DNA from 4 places in the Vibrio harveyi genome. Region 2 is predicted to be linked to each of the others. Evidence: predicted binding sites of a transcription regulator. Region 2 holds the regulator's gene; each other region holds the start of a gene.
The links. Region 2 encodes PurR, which represses purine synthesis genes. Its sites were predicted from a motif close to TNANGNAAACGTTTNCNTNA; they were not measured.
Positions count from the first base shown of each region.

Region 1: a site for PurR is predicted at 2,008-2,027, ahead of QMY49_RS24600 (formate--tetrahydrofolate ligase). Genes of this name have one in related genera too.
Region 3: a site for PurR is predicted at 1,911-1,930, ahead of metK (methionine adenosyltransferase). Genes of this name have one in related genera too.
Region 4: a site for PurR is predicted at 2,087-2,106, ahead of folD (bifunctional methylenetetrahydrofolate dehydrogenase/methenyltetrahydrofolate cyclohydrolase FolD). Genes of this name have one in related genera too.

Region 1 is NZ_CP125876.1:1,795,451-1,799,506, forward strand. Features, by position in the region: gene QMY49_RS24590 (CreA family protein) at 1-421, shown strand, start outside; gene QMY49_RS24595 (inosine/guanosine kinase) at 552-1,856, shown strand; gene QMY49_RS24600 (formate--tetrahydrofolate ligase) at 2,094-3,842, shown strand.
Region 2 is NZ_CP125875.1:1,992,326-1,996,381, reverse strand. Features, by position in the region: gene QMY49_RS09555 (TfoX/Sxy family DNA transformation protein) at 49-639, opposite strand; cyclic di-GMP riboswitch class I at 756-845, opposite strand; gene purR (HTH-type transcriptional repressor PurR) at 1,124-2,128, opposite strand; gene torD (molecular chaperone TorD) at 2,575-3,222, opposite strand; gene torR (two-component system response regulator TorR) at 3,456-4,056, shown strand, end outside.
Region 3 is NZ_CP125875.1:139,230-143,285, forward strand. Features, by position in the region: gene QMY49_RS00700 (DUF2189 domain-containing protein) at 1-229, opposite strand, end outside; gene metK (methionine adenosyltransferase) at 513-1,667, opposite strand; gene tkt (transketolase) at 2,037-4,046, shown strand.
Region 4 is NZ_CP125875.1:2,178,964-2,183,019, reverse strand. Features, by position in the region: gene QMY49_RS10360 (phospholipase D-like domain-containing protein) at 1-960, opposite strand, end outside; gene folD (bifunctional methylenetetrahydrofolate dehydrogenase/methenyltetrahydrofolate cyclohydrolase FolD) at 1,157-2,017, opposite strand; tRNA gene QMY49_RS10350 (tRNA-Arg) at 2,221-2,297, shown strand; gene QMY49_RS10345 (hypothetical protein) at 2,410-3,006, shown strand; gene QMY49_RS10340 (beta-ketoacyl-ACP synthase) at 3,061-4,056, opposite strand, start outside.

The DNA of each region.
Region 1 (4,056 bases), on a different replicon from region 2:
TGATAATGAAGTGGGCGACGTCTCACTAGGCATGTTCACAATGAAAGACATTAAAATTGGTCACCTACAAGATGAAGTCGTAACTGGCGTAACTTGTCATATTGCTTCTATTGAAGCGAACCTAAGTTTGTCTGATCCGAGTGACAGCTCAATCTCTTGTCGTCAAACCGGTGATATCACACCAGAAATGATTGCAAAAATAGACAAGAGCAAGTCAGGGGAAGTGGTATTCAAAAAATCGAAAAGTATCTTCTTTAAAACGATGAAAGTGCGTCGAATCTACGATCCAGAGAATCAAACGTTACTTTACTTATCATACACCACGAAAGAGACCGAAGGCAGCTTCAAACATAGCTTGTCAACGGTGCCATTATGGGGCACGAAAGCTTACGTCGAACCGACTGTAACTCCTACAAATTAACCCCAAATCGCTGCTAAAAACACCAGCCCGCTGCATTTTTCAGCGGGCGAATTTCTTTGTAATAAAACACAACGATTTTCAAAATTTTGTGATACAATCCCGCCTCTTTTTTTCTCACTCAAGAACAAGCATGAAGTTTCCTGGACAGCGTAAATCTAAACACTACTTCCCAACTCACGCTCGAGATCCATTAGTCAACCAAATTCGACAGGCGCCTAAGCTGTACCGCCCTACGATTGTCGGCGTTGGTCAAACCATCGTAGATATCGAAGCGCGCGTAGACGATGCGTTTTTAGAAAAATACAACCTTAGCAAAGGTCATTCTCTCGTTCTTGAAGAGAGCAAAGCAGACGCACTATATGAAGAGTTAGTAGAGCAAGGTCTGATTACTCATCAATACCCAGGCGACACTATCGGTAACACTCTGCACAACTACTCTGTATTGGCAGACAGCAAATCTGTACTACTTGGTGTTATGTCTAAGAACATTCAAGTCGGTTCTTTCGCATACCGTTACCTGTGCCGCACCTCTTCACGCATGAACCTTAACCACCTGCAAACTGTAGATGGTCCTATTGGTCGCTGCTACACCCTAATTTCTCAAGATGGTGAACGTACTTTCGCAATTAACGAAGGTCACATGAACCAACTAGCTCCTGACAGCATTCCTGAAGAGGTGTTTGAAAAAGCCTCTGCTCTTGTCGTTTCATCTTACCTAATGCGTGGTAAAGAAGATGACCCAATGCCAAAAGCCGTTCAAAAAGCGATCGACTTTGCTAAGAAGCACGACGTCCCTGTTGTACTAACGCTGGGTACAAAATACGTGATCGAAGGCAACGCTGAGTGGTGGCAAGAGTACATTCGAGACAACGTATCTGTTGTTGCAATGAACGAGGAAGAAGGCGCTGCGCTTACTGGAGAAACTGATCCACTTGCTGCCGCAGACAAAGCACTCGAGTGGGTAGACCTTGTTTTGTGTACTGCTGGTCCTGATGGTCTATACATGGCAGGTTACACCGAAGAACAAGTGAAACGCGAAACAACGCACGATATCCTTGAAGGCTCAATTGATGAGTTCAACAAGTTCGAATTTAGCCGTGCTATGCGCAAAGAAGACTGTAAACAGCCGATGAAAGTGTACTCTCATATCGGTCCTTACCTAGGTGGACCACTTGAGATTAAGAATACCAACGGTGCTGGTGATGCCGCGCTATCTGCTCTTCTGCACGACATGGCTGCCAACTCTTTCCACCAGAAAGAAGTTCCTAACTCAGAAAAACACGAAGTACGTTGTCTGACTTACTCTTCGCTATCTCAAATTTGTAAGTATGCTAACCGCGTAAGTTACGAAGTGCTAACCCAACACTCTCCTCGCCTATCCCGTGCTCTACCAGAGCGTGAAGATAGCCTAGAAGAAACCTACTGGGATCGCTAAGAACCAAGCACTTAGAGCAAAAAATATGCGAAGGTCACCGTTTGGTGACCTTTTTGTTTTGATCTAGCGCAGTATTTAGTGTTTTTTGTTATTATGTAGCACGCTAAGGCGCACGAACTGCTTTACACCTCTTATTTTACCAGTATTATTCTCGCGCAAACGTTTGCGCAACAGCAATACAGTCTTTCGATTGCTTGATGTTGAACGCCACGTGTTAGCCATTTTTTTGGAGTATCCATGCAGTCTGATATTGAAATTTGCCGAAACACACCGTTGTCTTCTATCGCTACTGTCGCAGCAAATGCAGGTCTTTTGCCGCACGAATTTGATACACACGGAAAACACAAAGCTAAAGTTCATCCCCAATGTCTTGAGCGCCTCAATACAAATCAAGACGGAAAGTTAGTGTTGGTCACTGCGATTACCCCTACTCCTTTGGGTGAAGGTAAGACCGTTACAACAATCGGCTTATCTCAGGGGCTATCTAAAATCAATCAATCGGTCATGGCATGTATTCGTCAACCGTCAATGGGTCCAGTATTTGGCGTTAAAGGTGGGGCTGCTGGCGGCGGTTACTCTCAAGTTGCACCAATGGAGGAATTGAACCTGCACCTCACTGGTGATATCCACGCGGTTACCGCAGCGCATAACCTTGCGTCCGCCGCGCTTGACGCTCGTCTCTATCACGAGCAACGAGAAGGCTACGCGGCGTTCGAGACACGAACTGGACTAAAAGCACTTAAAATCGATGTTGACCGAATCACGTGGAAACGTGTAATGGACCACAACGACCGTGCACTACGCATGGTGAAGATTGGTCTGAATGAAGAAGGCAAGACCATTAACGGTTTTGAACGTAGTGAAGGTTTTGATATCTCCGCAGCCTCTGAGCTTATGGCTATCCTTGCCCTAGCAAAAGATCTTAAAGACTTACGTCAGCGTATTGGGCGTATTGTCGTGGCATACGATATCGAGGGACAACCGATTACCACAGAAGACTTGCAAGTCGCAGGTGCAATGGCTGTCACACTCAAAGAGACAATAGCTCCAACATTAATGCAGACTCTAGAAGGTGTGCCAACCCTTATTCATGCAGGTCCATTTGCTAATATCGCTCACGGTAATTCCTCTATCATTGCAGACGAAATTGCTCTTAAACTATCTAGTTACGTTGTCACTGAGGCAGGTTTTGGTTCAGACATGGGGTTCGAAAAAGCTTGTAATATAAAAGCGGCGGCGGCTGGTCGAGCTCCTGATTGTGTTGTGATTGTTGCGACATTACGCGGCCTAAAAGCAAACTCCGGTCACTACGATTTGCGTCCGGGCATGGCTATTCCGGATTCGATTTTCAACCCCGATCAAGCGGCATTAGAAGCAGGGTTTGAAAACCTGAAATGGCACATCAATAATGTTCATAAATACGGTATTCCTGCTGTCGTTGCGATCAACCAATTTCCGCAAGATTCTGTAGAAGAGCTGTCTGAATTAGAGTCTTTAATAGAACGCTTTAATCCTGAAGTAAAAGTTGCCATCAGCACCGCATTTGCAAAAGGCGGTGACGGTGCCGTTGAGCTTGCTAAGCATGTTGTTGAAGCATGCGAGAATCCATCGGAGTTCACCCCTCTTTACACGAAAGAGCAATCATTGAAAGAAAAGCTGATGGCGGTCTGTGAAGCTGGTTATGGTGCATCAAATATCGAGATGAGCGATCTAGCAAAACAGCAGCTCAAGCACTTTGAAACGCTTGGCTTTGACGGTTTAGCTGTGTGCATTGCTAAAACGCCGTTGTCGCTCAGTACAGATTCAGCAATTAAAGGTGCACCTAGTGGCTTTAACGTTCCGATTCGCGAACTTCGCTTGTGTGCCGGAGCAGGCTTTGTATACGCACTTTCAGGAAACGTCATGACCATGCCAGGGCTACCAGACAAACCTGCATTTATGAACTTAGACCTTGATGATCAAGGTAATATCATCGGTCTGTCATAACCTCACTGCTGTTTTCTACAATGGACAGGAGCCTTTGAGCTCCTGTTTTAATTTCTGCTCGTCCCACATTACCTCATTGTTTTAACGCCGCTTTACATTGTAAATCGGGTTATAGACAACCTTTGGCCACTCCGACCTCACCAATTTAGTGCACGACATATTTCCTCACTCCCTAATGTAGTGCAAAGTTAACGCTTCATTTATCAAAATATAT
Region 2 (4,056 bases):
AGTTTGAAAACTGCGGCTTTTACTCAATGTCATGCTGATATAAATGCTTTAGGAAAGAGCACTCATCAATTCTTCTCGACGAGACTGAGGTACGACACTCCAATGTGTGCCTTTGATTGCACCTTCTAACGCCCAGAGCAGTTCAAGGCTTACCGTAGAGGCATGCGTATCTTGGATTGCTTTGTATGCGTTTAGCGCGCCTTCTGCTTCAAGTTGCTCTACAGAGTCAATGCCCGCTTTCTTGAGCATACGCTCAGTTGCTAGACGCAGGTTAGGTAGATCTTTCAATCGATTAGGCTTGGTGCTTGCTTGTTGTTTTTTCTCTTGCTTAGCAGTCTCGAGGGATTGCTTGGCAACTTCAATCAAGCGGTCGGTTGTGTCCCAAAGATCATCAGAAATTGCATAGTATTTCGTAACGACTGGGAAACCACGTTTCTTGTAGACGTACGGTTTTAGTCCTTGAGTCTCGAAGTCAGATGAAGTTTGTTGGTCAGCTCGAATATGAAGTTGATTGTTTACGACAAGCGCAAACATCGTTTCATCGGCGAAGAGCCCAAAACCACCAAACATTGAGCGCGACTTGATATTACCAAGTGCCTCAAACAGCTTCATTGAGTCTTTGAGTATCGGTTTATCCATGGTGTGTTATCTCGGTGTAATTAATATTACGCCACCAAAAATCAGGTCCGAGAGATTAGCAAATGCATGCAGACACAATGTCATTAAAGGGTAAACTCACTTAATGCATATTTGCCATCGGTAACCCCGCTACCTTCCATCTAATAAGATGGTTCAGGCCGGAGGCTTTGCGTCCCACCCTTTCGGATGGTTTGCCCTGTGCGTGACTCTTTGAGGATACTTCGTATATTGAATTAACATCACGTTTCAAACGTTGAAGTGTGATCTTGGTTCAGTTAATAGTGGTAATTTGATGTGTAAAGTTTCATATGCTGGAATGTATAATTGTAATACAAAAGGTCTATCAAGGATATGTGCTACCTTGAGTTAAAACAGCAACTTATCTTCGTTCTTTAAATTATTTTTCTGATGAAATGTCCAAAAAAGTTATTTTTAGGCAATAAAAAAGCGCCCCTAGGAGCGCTTTATAAAATCAAGTGAGAGATCAGTTCAATTTCTTAACTGTATTACGCACAACGATCTCTGGTTGCATTTCGAAAACACGCTTCTCATGCTCTTTATCTTTGATGCGCTCAAGTAGGATCTCAAATGCATTTTTACCCACACGACGTTTTGGTTGGTGAATCGTCGTTAGCGGTGGAGAGAAGTACTCAGCAAGTTCGATATTGTCGTAACCGATAACAGAAATATCGTCTGGTACTTTGATACCGTTTTGTTGTAGGCGGCTCATCAAGCCAAGAGCCATAGTGTCATTGAAACAGAAAACAGCGGTTGGACGTTTGTCCATAGCACTGATGTTATCTGCAGCTAAGACAGCCGTGTCACACTCAAAGTTGCCTTCAAGAATCCAATCTTCGTTAACGGCTAGATTTGCTTCAGCCATCGCACGACGGTAACCCGCAATACGTTCTTGGCAAGCTGCTTTTTCGAAGTGACCGCTCAGACAAGCAATATCAGTATGACCATTGTCGATCAGGTATTTTGTTGCGATGTAACCGCCTTCTTCTGAGTTATCGATGATCTTGTCTGCTTGTGAGCTTTCAGGACCCCAATCCATGACAACTTTAGGAATATCTGAATGACGGTCAAGCATCTCTTTTAGCTCTTCCGTAAGGTCAGAACACATTACTAGAATGCCATCTACACGTTTCTCAGCTAGCATGCGGATGTAGTCACGTTGCTTCTCGTAAATACCGCCCGTGTTACATAGGATCAGAGTGTAACCTTGACGGTAACAGTAGCTCTCAACGCCGTCGATTACTTCAGAGAAGAATAGGTTGGTAGATTGAGTAACTAACATACCGATGGTACGAGTTGAGTTGCATTTTAAACTGCGCGCAACGGCACTTGGTGCGTAATTAAGTTCATCCACCGCTTTCATTACTTTTTCTTGAGTTGCTTCAGCAACAAAGCGAGTTTTATTAATTACGTGCGAAACCGTAGTGGTAGAAACGCCGGCTAAGCGAGCAACGTCTTTAATAGTGGCCATAAATGATGTCCTGTATCGAGCTACTGTAAATACCGTAGTGAAGACAACCATACGCTTAGGGTCTTGCGCAAACCGAGCAACTGCGAATAGGGGCATTGCTGAGATATTTGGCAGCGGTTGTTCCGAAATCGGTATAAAAAGGTTTGTAGCAACATTTATCGCTGAGTCTCATATTCCTTTCTTATATAAGTGAGGAATTGGTCAGCAATCCTGTTAAGAAAACACAAAAACCGCTTTATTTCAGCGGTTTACATATAAATCATATTTAATCGTTTGCGCTCACATTTTAGACTGATGCGAGCAAGCTGGCAATATTCTAGGCAGTTGTTTTGTGCCCCTGAGGTCACATTTTAACGGCTAAATTGATTGTATTTCTCTGTGCCAGATTAAAAACAAACGAATAAAATAGGGAGTCTGAATGACAGACTCCCCAAAATAGGTGGCAATTATTCACCAAGAAGGTAGGTGCTGTCCAGTTTACAAAATGCAATTAATAGTTGCGTAACGCTAATGTAGAAGCCAAATTCGTCGAATTGCTTACATTTAGCAGCAAACTGTGGCAGCCAAGTCATAAGGTGTTGTTGGATGAACTCGTTCTGTTTTCCGAACGCTTCTTCCATATGTTTATCTTGCTCTAGTTCGTTCGAGCGGATAATCATGTTGCCTAGAAAATCTAGCTCGACCGCTAAGTGGTCCGCTGGTTCTTTCAGATTTTCGTCCACTTGCACGCCAAAGTCTGCCATCAGTTTTTCCATCTCTTCTGCTGGCTTATCATTTAATAAACCAGATTCGCCGATGTACATTGAAGCATAAGGCAGTGCGCCGTGCTTTTCTGTTTTTAGAAAGAGTTCACAGAAGTCCGCTGCTAATTCTAACTGAGCGTCTTCACGGTCTTGTAAACGGTTGAGTGCATCAACAAGGGTATCAACAGCTGGTTTTAGTGATTCGTTTTCACCAAGACCCGCTAAAAAGCTTCGAATTTCAACACTGTGGTAGGTTTCTAGTTCTTTCTCTGTCAGTTCTTTTGCGAACAGGCTAGAAAACCACCAATAGATTTCTGCGCGTTTCTCGTTAAAAGCTTTCACTTCTTGCATTTTTTTGCTCCTGAATGGTTATCCCTTAAGTGTAAACAATTAAGATGAATAGCAGTAACTATAATTGTTATGCATTATTGGAAAATATGCGTATTTGTGAATGGCTGTAAATAAGCTTGCTTTGAATCAATAAAATCGCAAAATCTTGCTTTTTAATGTATCTATGACTAGAAATGTTACTAGTTATGAATAGAATACGTCTTGGAAAATAAAAAAGACAGAAAGTGGTGTAAATGAGCTATCACGTATTAGTCGTAGAAGATGATGTTGTAACTCGCAGTAAGCTCGCGGGCTATTTCCAAAATGAAGGTTACAAAGTCAGTGAAGCAGAAAGCGGCGCAGAGATGCGCGAAGTGCTTCAAGGCGGTGATGTTGACCTAATCATGCTGGATATTAACCTGCCTGGCGAAGACGGCCTTATGCTTACGCGTGAATTACGCAGCCAATCAGATATCGGCATCATATTAGTGACAGGACGCACGGATAGCATTGACAAAATCGTTGGTCTAGAAATGGGCGCAGACGATTATGTGACAAAGCCTTTTGAACTAAGGGAATTATTGGTTCGCGTGAAGAACTTGCTATGGCGCATCTCTGCGGCACGCAGCGGTTCTCAAAAAGCAGCGAACGACACTAATGAAGAACACATTGTGCGCTTCGGTGAGTGGACGTTTGATATTCAGCGTCGAGCTCTAAGCCGTAATGGTGAGCCAGTGAAACTAACCAAAGCTGAATACGAGTTATTGGTTGCACTGTCCTCGTACCCAAATCAGGTACTAAGCCGCGAGCGTATTTTGAATATGATCAGCCACCGAGTGGATGCGCCAAATGATC
Region 3 (4,056 bases), 1.6 Mb from region 2:
TGCCTTGCCATTGAACCAGAAGCACGATACCAATCGCAGCTGCCATAAAGCAGATGCCGTAGAACGCGCTGATGAGCGGCATGCGGACAAAGTCATGCAGACCCAACGCGAGCCAATGGAATGGTGCCGATAAGCTAACGGTATTGCACGGAATGGTTCTGGCGTATTCATTATCTGGAACTTCCTTTCGTTTACCTTGGAAGTCAGATGGGTTCACGGTACGAGGCATAACTCCTCCTTGATTTATTCCCACGGTGGCACCTAGGCCATATAAAGATGTTTGGCTGACGTTTTTCATGACTCTATTAGCCACGTGAGCCTGCATCATAGTTCTTTACGTTATATACATCGAAAAGTGCATTTAACATTATGTTAACTATTGGCAGAGATGGGGCAATTTACAAATAATTGCTGAATTTTTGTTCAAGAGAAGACATGAGAAGGAGAAGAAGGGGCAGAAACAAAAAGCCCCCGCCAGAGGCGAGGGCTTTATCGATTCTTGCGTGGCTCGATTACTTGATGCCTGCGAAATCGCGTAAGATAGCTGCTTTATCCGTTGCTTCCCATGGGAACTCTTCGCGACCGAAGTGACCGTATGCTGCCGTCTGCTTGTAGATAGGTTGAAGCAGGTTAAGCATTTCTTGTAGACCGTATGGACGTAGGTCGAAGTGTTGACGAACCGCTTCAATAATGATTTCGTGTGATACTTTCTCAGTACCGAACGTTTCAACCATGATAGACGTTGGATCAGCAACACCGATAGCGTATGAAAGTTGGATTTCACAACGGTCAGCCATGCCAGCTGCTACGATGTTTTTCGCTACATAACGTGCTGCGTAAGCTGCGCTGCGGTCTACTTTCGATGGATCTTTACCAGAGAACGCACCACCACCGTGACGAGCTGCGCCGCCGTAAGTATCTACGATGATTTTACGACCAGTTAGACCACAGTCACCCATTGGGCCACCGATAACGAAACGACCGGTTGGGTTGATGAAGAAGTTCGTGTCTTTAGTGATCCACTCTGAAGGCAATACTGGCTTGATAATTTCTTCCATTACCGCTTCACGTAGGTCAGGTGTTGTTACTGAATCACAGTGTTGAGTTGAAAGAACAACAGCATCGATACCAACAATCTTACCTTGGTCGTATTGGAAAGTTACTTGAGATTTCGCATCTGGGCGAAGGAAATCTAGTTTACCGCTCTTACGAACTTCAGCTTGTTTTTGAACAAGGCGGTGAGAGTAAGTAATTGGAGCTGGCATTAGAATTTCAGTTTCGTTTGTAGCGTAACCAAACATGATGCCTTGGTCGCCTGCGCCTTGCTCTTTAGGGTCTGCTTTATCAACACCTTGGTTGATGTCTGGAGACTGCTTACCGATGGTGTTTAGAACCGCACACGAGTTCGCATCAAAGCCCATATCAGAGTGAACGTAACCAATTTCACGAACAGTTTCACGAGTGATTTCTTCGATATCAACCCATGCAGAAGTCGTTACTTCACCACCAACCATAACCATGCCGGTTTTAACGTAAGTCTCACAAGCAACACGTGCTTTCGGGTCTTGCTCAAGAATTGCATCAAGAACTGCGTCAGAGATTTGGTCTGCGATTTTATCTGGATGACCTTCTGATACCGACTCAGAAGTGAACAGGTGCTTAGCCATGATAGCTCCAATCTTAAGGTTTACTCATGGCTAACTAACGCAAGCTTGCCACGAAAAATACAATACAGTTTGTAGGTGTTTCTACATCTAGACGTCTATTTTAATTTCCCACAGTCGAATTACAAGCTCTTTTTCGATTTGAATTCGCCTAGCTTATTTCCCAATCGTTTGCTTTTGATGGGGTGAATTTCTAATAAATTACCTATTAAGTGCGAAAAGATTGAGTTAAAACCGCAAAAATGGTGAGTAAAACGTTTGCAGTCGGATTTTGGCTTTGAGAGAATGTTGTCCGCACTTTTTATGCCCAGTTTACTCGGTTAATGTGCCCACATTCCTTTATCAATTCGCTTAATGCACTCAGGAGCAGACATGTCTTCTCGTAACGTTCTTTCAAACAAAGAGCTCGCAAATGCAATCCGCGCTCTTAGCATGGATGGTGTTCAACAAGCTAACTCTGGCCACCCAGGCGCACCTATGGGTATGGCTGATATCGCTGAAGTTCTTTGGCGTTCTCACCTAAACCACAACCCAGCTAACCCAGAGTGGGCTGACCGCGACCGTTTCGTACTGTCTAACGGTCACGGCTCTATGCTGATTTACTCTCTACTGCACCTGAGCGGTTACGAGCTATCTATCGACGATCTTAAGAACTTCCGTCAGCTTCACTCTAAGACTCCTGGTCACCCAGAGTACGGCTACGCACCTGGTATCGAGACTACAACGGGTCCTCTAGGTCAAGGCATCACTAACGCTGTTGGTATGGCGATGGCTGAGAAAGCACTAGCGGCTCAGTTCAACAAAGAAGGCCACGACATCGTTGACCACTTCACTTACGTATTTATGGGCGATGGCTGTCTGATGGAAGGTATCTCGCACGAGGCATGTTCTCTTGCTGGTACGCTAGGTCTTGGCAAACTGATCGCATTCTGGGATGACAACGGCATCTCTATCGATGGTCACGTTGAAGGTTGGTTCTCTGACGACACGCCTAAGCGTTTTGAATCTTACGGCTGGCACGTAATCCCTGCTGTAGATGGTCATGACTCTGAAGCGATTAACGCAGCAATCATCGCTGCGAAAGCAGATCCACGCCCTACACTTATCTGTACTAAAACTATCATCGGTTTTGGTTCACCAAACAAATCTGGTTCTCACGACTGTCACGGTGCGCCACTAGGTGCTGAAGAAATCGCAGCAGCGCGTGAATTCCTAGGTTGGGAACACCCAGCATTTGAAATCCCTGCGGACGTATACGCTGAGTGGGATGCTAAAGCGGCAGGTTCTGAGAAAGAAGCGGCTTGGAACGCGAAGTTCGAAGCATATGCAGCGGCTTACCCTGCAGAAGCAGCAGAGCTTAAGCGTCGTCTAAATGGCGAACTTCCTGCGCAGTGGGAAGAGAAAGCAAATCAAATCATTGCAGACCTTCAAGCAAACCCTGCGAACATCGCATCACGCAAAGCATCTCAAAACGCACTAGAAGCGTTTGGTCAAATGCTTCCAGAATTCATGGGCGGCTCTGCTGACCTAGCGCCTTCTAACCTAACTATGTGGTCTGGTTCTAAGTCTCTAGAAGCGAACGACTTCTCTGGTAACTACATCCACTACGGTGTACGTGAATTCGGTATGACAGCGATCATGAACGGTATCGCACTACACGGCGGTTTTGTTCCTTACGGTGCAACATTCCTAATGTTTATGGAATACGCTCGTAACGCTATGCGTATGGCTGCTCTGATGAAAGTTCAGAACATCCAAGTTTACACGCACGACTCTATCGGTCTTGGTGAAGATGGTCCAACTCACCAACCAGTTGAGCAAATCGCGTCTCTACGTCTGACTCCAAACATGAGCACATGGCGTCCATGTGACCAAGTTGAGTCTGCAGTTGCATGGAAACTGGCGATTGAACGTAAAGATGCACCATCTGCACTTATCTTCTCTCGTCAAAACCTTGCACAACAAGAGCGTACGGCTGAGCAAGTAGCGGACATCGCGAAAGGTGCTTACATCCTGAAAGACAGCGATGGCAAGCCTGAGCTAATCCTAATTGCAACTGGTTCTGAAGTTGAACTAGCAGTGAAAGCGGCTGAGCAACTAACCGTTGAAGGTAAGAAAGTGCGCGTTGTTTCAATGCCATCAACAGATGCATTTGACAAGCAAGACGCAGCTTACCGTGAATCAGTACTGCCATCAGACGTAACTGCACGTATCGCTGTAGAAGCGGGCATTGCAGACTTCTGGTACAAGTACGTTGGTTTCGACGGTCGTATCATCGGTATGACAACATTCGGTGAATCTGCACCGGCTGACCAACTGTTCGAAATGTTTGGTTTCACTGTAGAAAACGTAGTGAACACAGCAAAAGAACTATTAGCGTAATTTAGCGCTA
Region 4 (4,056 bases), 190 kb from region 2:
GTAGTGTTTACCTGATTTTTTAATTTTGTGTTCATCCGTATAGGTTTGGGAAATGACGCGCAATTCGACATCGGGATGGTTAGGTATTAAGTTCTGATCATTAATGTGCTGTGCACACAGAATGACCCTTTTTCTCGCATTGCGAATCAGGGTATAAATTTTATCCTGCACAATGGTATTGGATTCATTTAAAAAGTGAGCGGTAAAGTAGATGCCTTGATCCCATGAGGGGGAAGACAATCTCTCTTGTGTCTTCTCTTGATAGCTATACCCTCGTTTTTCCTCGTAATGTTTGATATTTGCGCTATTGATTTTTAAGTGGTCAAAAAACACCTGACACCTTTGATGATCGTGTTCTGAATTTTCCGTATGAACCAATAACTCATGCTTAATTAAGTCCCTGACAGCCATATTTGAAGACGTGACCATGGAGTGACTAGACCCCGATTTGAACTTAATAAATAGGTGTTTGATATGGAGAGAGTAGGGCATTCTTCCTCGAGAGAAGGGCTTAACATACTTCGATCGGACATACATATGATCACAGATGTACAAGTTGATTTTTGGATTCTCAGACTTGGCAAATCTGCCATATAAATATTGGGCGATGTCCTTTTTGGAGAACGGTTTTTCCTGTTTACTTTGTAGTGCTTTGTTTTTGCTTAGCTTGGGTGCGAAAGTGGGAGATTGCGCCGGAGTTTTATCGTAGCCCTCTAAAGGAATAGAGAAGATATTCAATGTAATTCCAGCCTTCAACGCTGATCCAATCATACTTTCCAGCATCAATTTGTTATTGCATAAATACAACGCGAGATTGATCTCTTCGATCTGCTCTTTCTGTTGGTCGATAAAATCGCAAATGAAATCAGTAAATTTGGGGCTTCCACCTTCCGCGTAAAACTCATAATCCGGTAGGTTTTGTTTTGGTGATGGACCATCAAACAGTATTCTTTCTCGCATGGTATTTAGCTGTACAGAAACAAATGAAAGCCACTATACCGCGACTAAATTGTGTATTGGCTGTGTTTGAATGAACTTAGAAGTGGTTCAAAAAATACTCACTCTCTATTGAGTCATATTGTTATTAACGGCTGGGGTTAGAGTTACAGCCAATAAAAAAGGCTCCGCTGGAGCCTTTTTTCATCGGGGGGCGCACTTACTTTTTGGTGTGGAACTGTTCGCATGCCAGCATTGTGTTCTCAATTAGGCTTGCCACTGTCATCGGACCAACACCACCTGGTACAGGGGTAATGAAGCTCGCGTTTTCACGCGCTTTATCGTATTCCACGTCACCCACTAGTTTGCCTGACTCAAGACGGTTGATACCCACATCAACCACAACCGCGCCTTTCTTAATCCACTCTCCAGGAATGAAGTTCGGCTTACCAACCGCAACTACAACAAGGTCTGCTTGGCGAACGTGACCTTCTAGGTCTTTGGTAAAGCGGTGACAAGTCGTTGTTGTGCAGCCAGCAAGAAGCAGCTCAAGAGTCATTGGGCGACCAACAATGTTTGATGCACCAACCACAACTGCGTGTTTGCCACGTAGTTCTATGTTGTAACGGTCAAGAAGCGTAATAATGCCTTTTGGTGTACAAGAACGAAGCTTAGGAATGCGCTGCGCTAGACGACCCACGTTGTAAGGGTGGAAGCCATCCACGTCTTTCTCTGGGTGAATGCGCTCAAGAACGTGCGTTGCATCGATGCCAGCAGGAAGAGGCAACTGCACAAGAATACCGTCGATTTCTGCGTCGTTGTTCAACTCATCAATTAGAGCCAGCAATTCTTCTTCCGACGTTGTCGCAGGAAGGTCAAAAGACTTAGAGACAAAGCCAACTTCCTCACACGCACGGCGCTTACTGCCAACGTATACTTGAGAAGCTGGATCTTCACCAACTAGAACAACTGCAAGACCAGGAGCGCGAAGACCAGCTTCAATACGAGCTTTCACACGTGCTGCAACTTCGGATCGAACAGTTTGGGAAATAAGAGTTCCATCTATATTTTGAGCAGTCATGACTTTCCTTTTAAATTGAGAAGGCAAATTATTTGCGGCGCATTGTCGCAGAAAATCTATTTAACATCCATACGCAAACGTTTGCTTTGTGGTGTTTTTGAACATTTAGCCTTTTGGTGCCCTTTTTTTAGGCATTCAGATCAGAATGTTATGAAAACTCGTTGATTTAAGCGCTTGAACTCGTATAATCCTGTCCCTGTAGCGCGCCCTTAGCTCAGCTGGATAGAGCACGTCCCTTCTAAGGATGTGGTCATAGGTTCGAATCCTATAGGGCGTGCCATTTATTCAAAAGCCCCGATAACTCTCTGAGTTGTCGGGGTTTTGTCGTTTTGGATTGTCCAAAATGACTCATTTCATAGAATTTGGTTCTCTTCTATTCCATTTAGTAAATCATGAAAAAAATAATTCTAACCGCAGTTGTGCTTTCTATTTTAAGTGGATGTGTCACGCGTAAAGTTCGTGTGCTTCCACAAGCCGTCAATATTTCTCCGATTACTGACGTAGCAATTAAAAATCTTAATTGTCAGATGGTGGACTCTTACACGATTGAAGATATCCATCCTAACAACGTTGACCGTATGTTGAAGAATCAAACATACGCATCGGGAGGTAACCGTTATCACATTGCTACCGTGCTCGATACCAGTCGTGGTCGTCCTTCCAGTGTGGTTGCTGAGTTGTATCATTGTCCATCGGCACCGAGCGTAAGTGTGGCTAAAGCAACCAAGACCATGCTATTGCCTGGTGCCAATGAGGTGCAGCCAATCTCATTTGCAGAGGTGGAAAACAATGAGTGTAAAGTCATCGGTAACCAAGTTGTGTCTGAGCAACAAAAAGGTTCCTTATTTGAGGAACTTGCAAACCAAGTTTATATGGCGGGTGGTAACCGATATCACGTGGTGAAGGTGATAGAAACTGATGGACAAAATCCAACGTCAGTTTCAGCAGATGTTTATCGCTGTAAGCACCGCTCTGTAGCTTACGAATAGAACAAAAAAGCGCTAGCTAATAAGAAGAAGCTAGCGCTTTTTGTTTAAAGGGGTTTAGATCTTTTTAAAGATGATTGAGGTGTTGATACCGCCAAACGCAAAGTTATTGCTCATTAGGTATTCAACATTGAGCTCGCGACCTTGTCCTGAGATGTAATCTAGGTCGCCACACTGTGGGTCTAGGTTCTCTAGGTTAAGGGTCGGGCTAAACCAACCTCCGTGCATCATCTCTAGGCTTAGCCACGCCTCGATAGCACCACAAGCACCTAGGGTATGACCAAAGTAGCTCTTCAATGAGCTGATTGGCACTTTACCGAGTGCATTTGCCGTGGCGTTGCTTTCTGCAATGTCGCCGCGGTCAGTCGCCGTACCGTGCGCCGATACATAATCGATTTGATCTGCCGAAATGCCTGCGTTCTGTAGCGCCATCTCCATACAGATTTGCATGGTTTCCATTTGAGGTTGTGTTACGTGTGCAGCATCGCAGTTGCTTGCAAAACCAATGATCTCGGCATAGATTTTCGCGCCGCGAGCCACTGCGTGTTCGTACTCTTCTAAAACCAATGTACCTGCGCCTTCGCCAATTACTAAGCCATCGCGCTCGGTATCGTAGGGTCTTGGGGTACTTTTCGGTGCGTCGTTTTTCAAACTGGTCGCGAAAAGGGTATCAAACACAGCCGATTCTGTTGGGCAAAGCTCTTCAGCGCCACCTGCAACCATCACGGTTTGGTAACCGTGCTTAATGGCTTCGTAGGCGTAACCAATCGCTTGGCTGCCAGAAGTACATGCGCTACTGGTTGGGATCACGCGACCTTTTAAGCCAAAGAACAGACCAACGTTAACCGCAGTCGTGTGTGGCATCATTTGTACGTAAGTTGTCGCGGTAATCGCTTTGGTGGTTTTGTCATTTAGCATTACACCAAATGCGCCAATGGCATCGGTACTGCCTGTAGATGAGCCGTAAGCGATACCGGTTTGACCGTTAGTGAGAACATCATTGCCAATCAGACCAGCTTGGCTTAGCGCGTTTTCTGTTGCGACAGTCGCAAG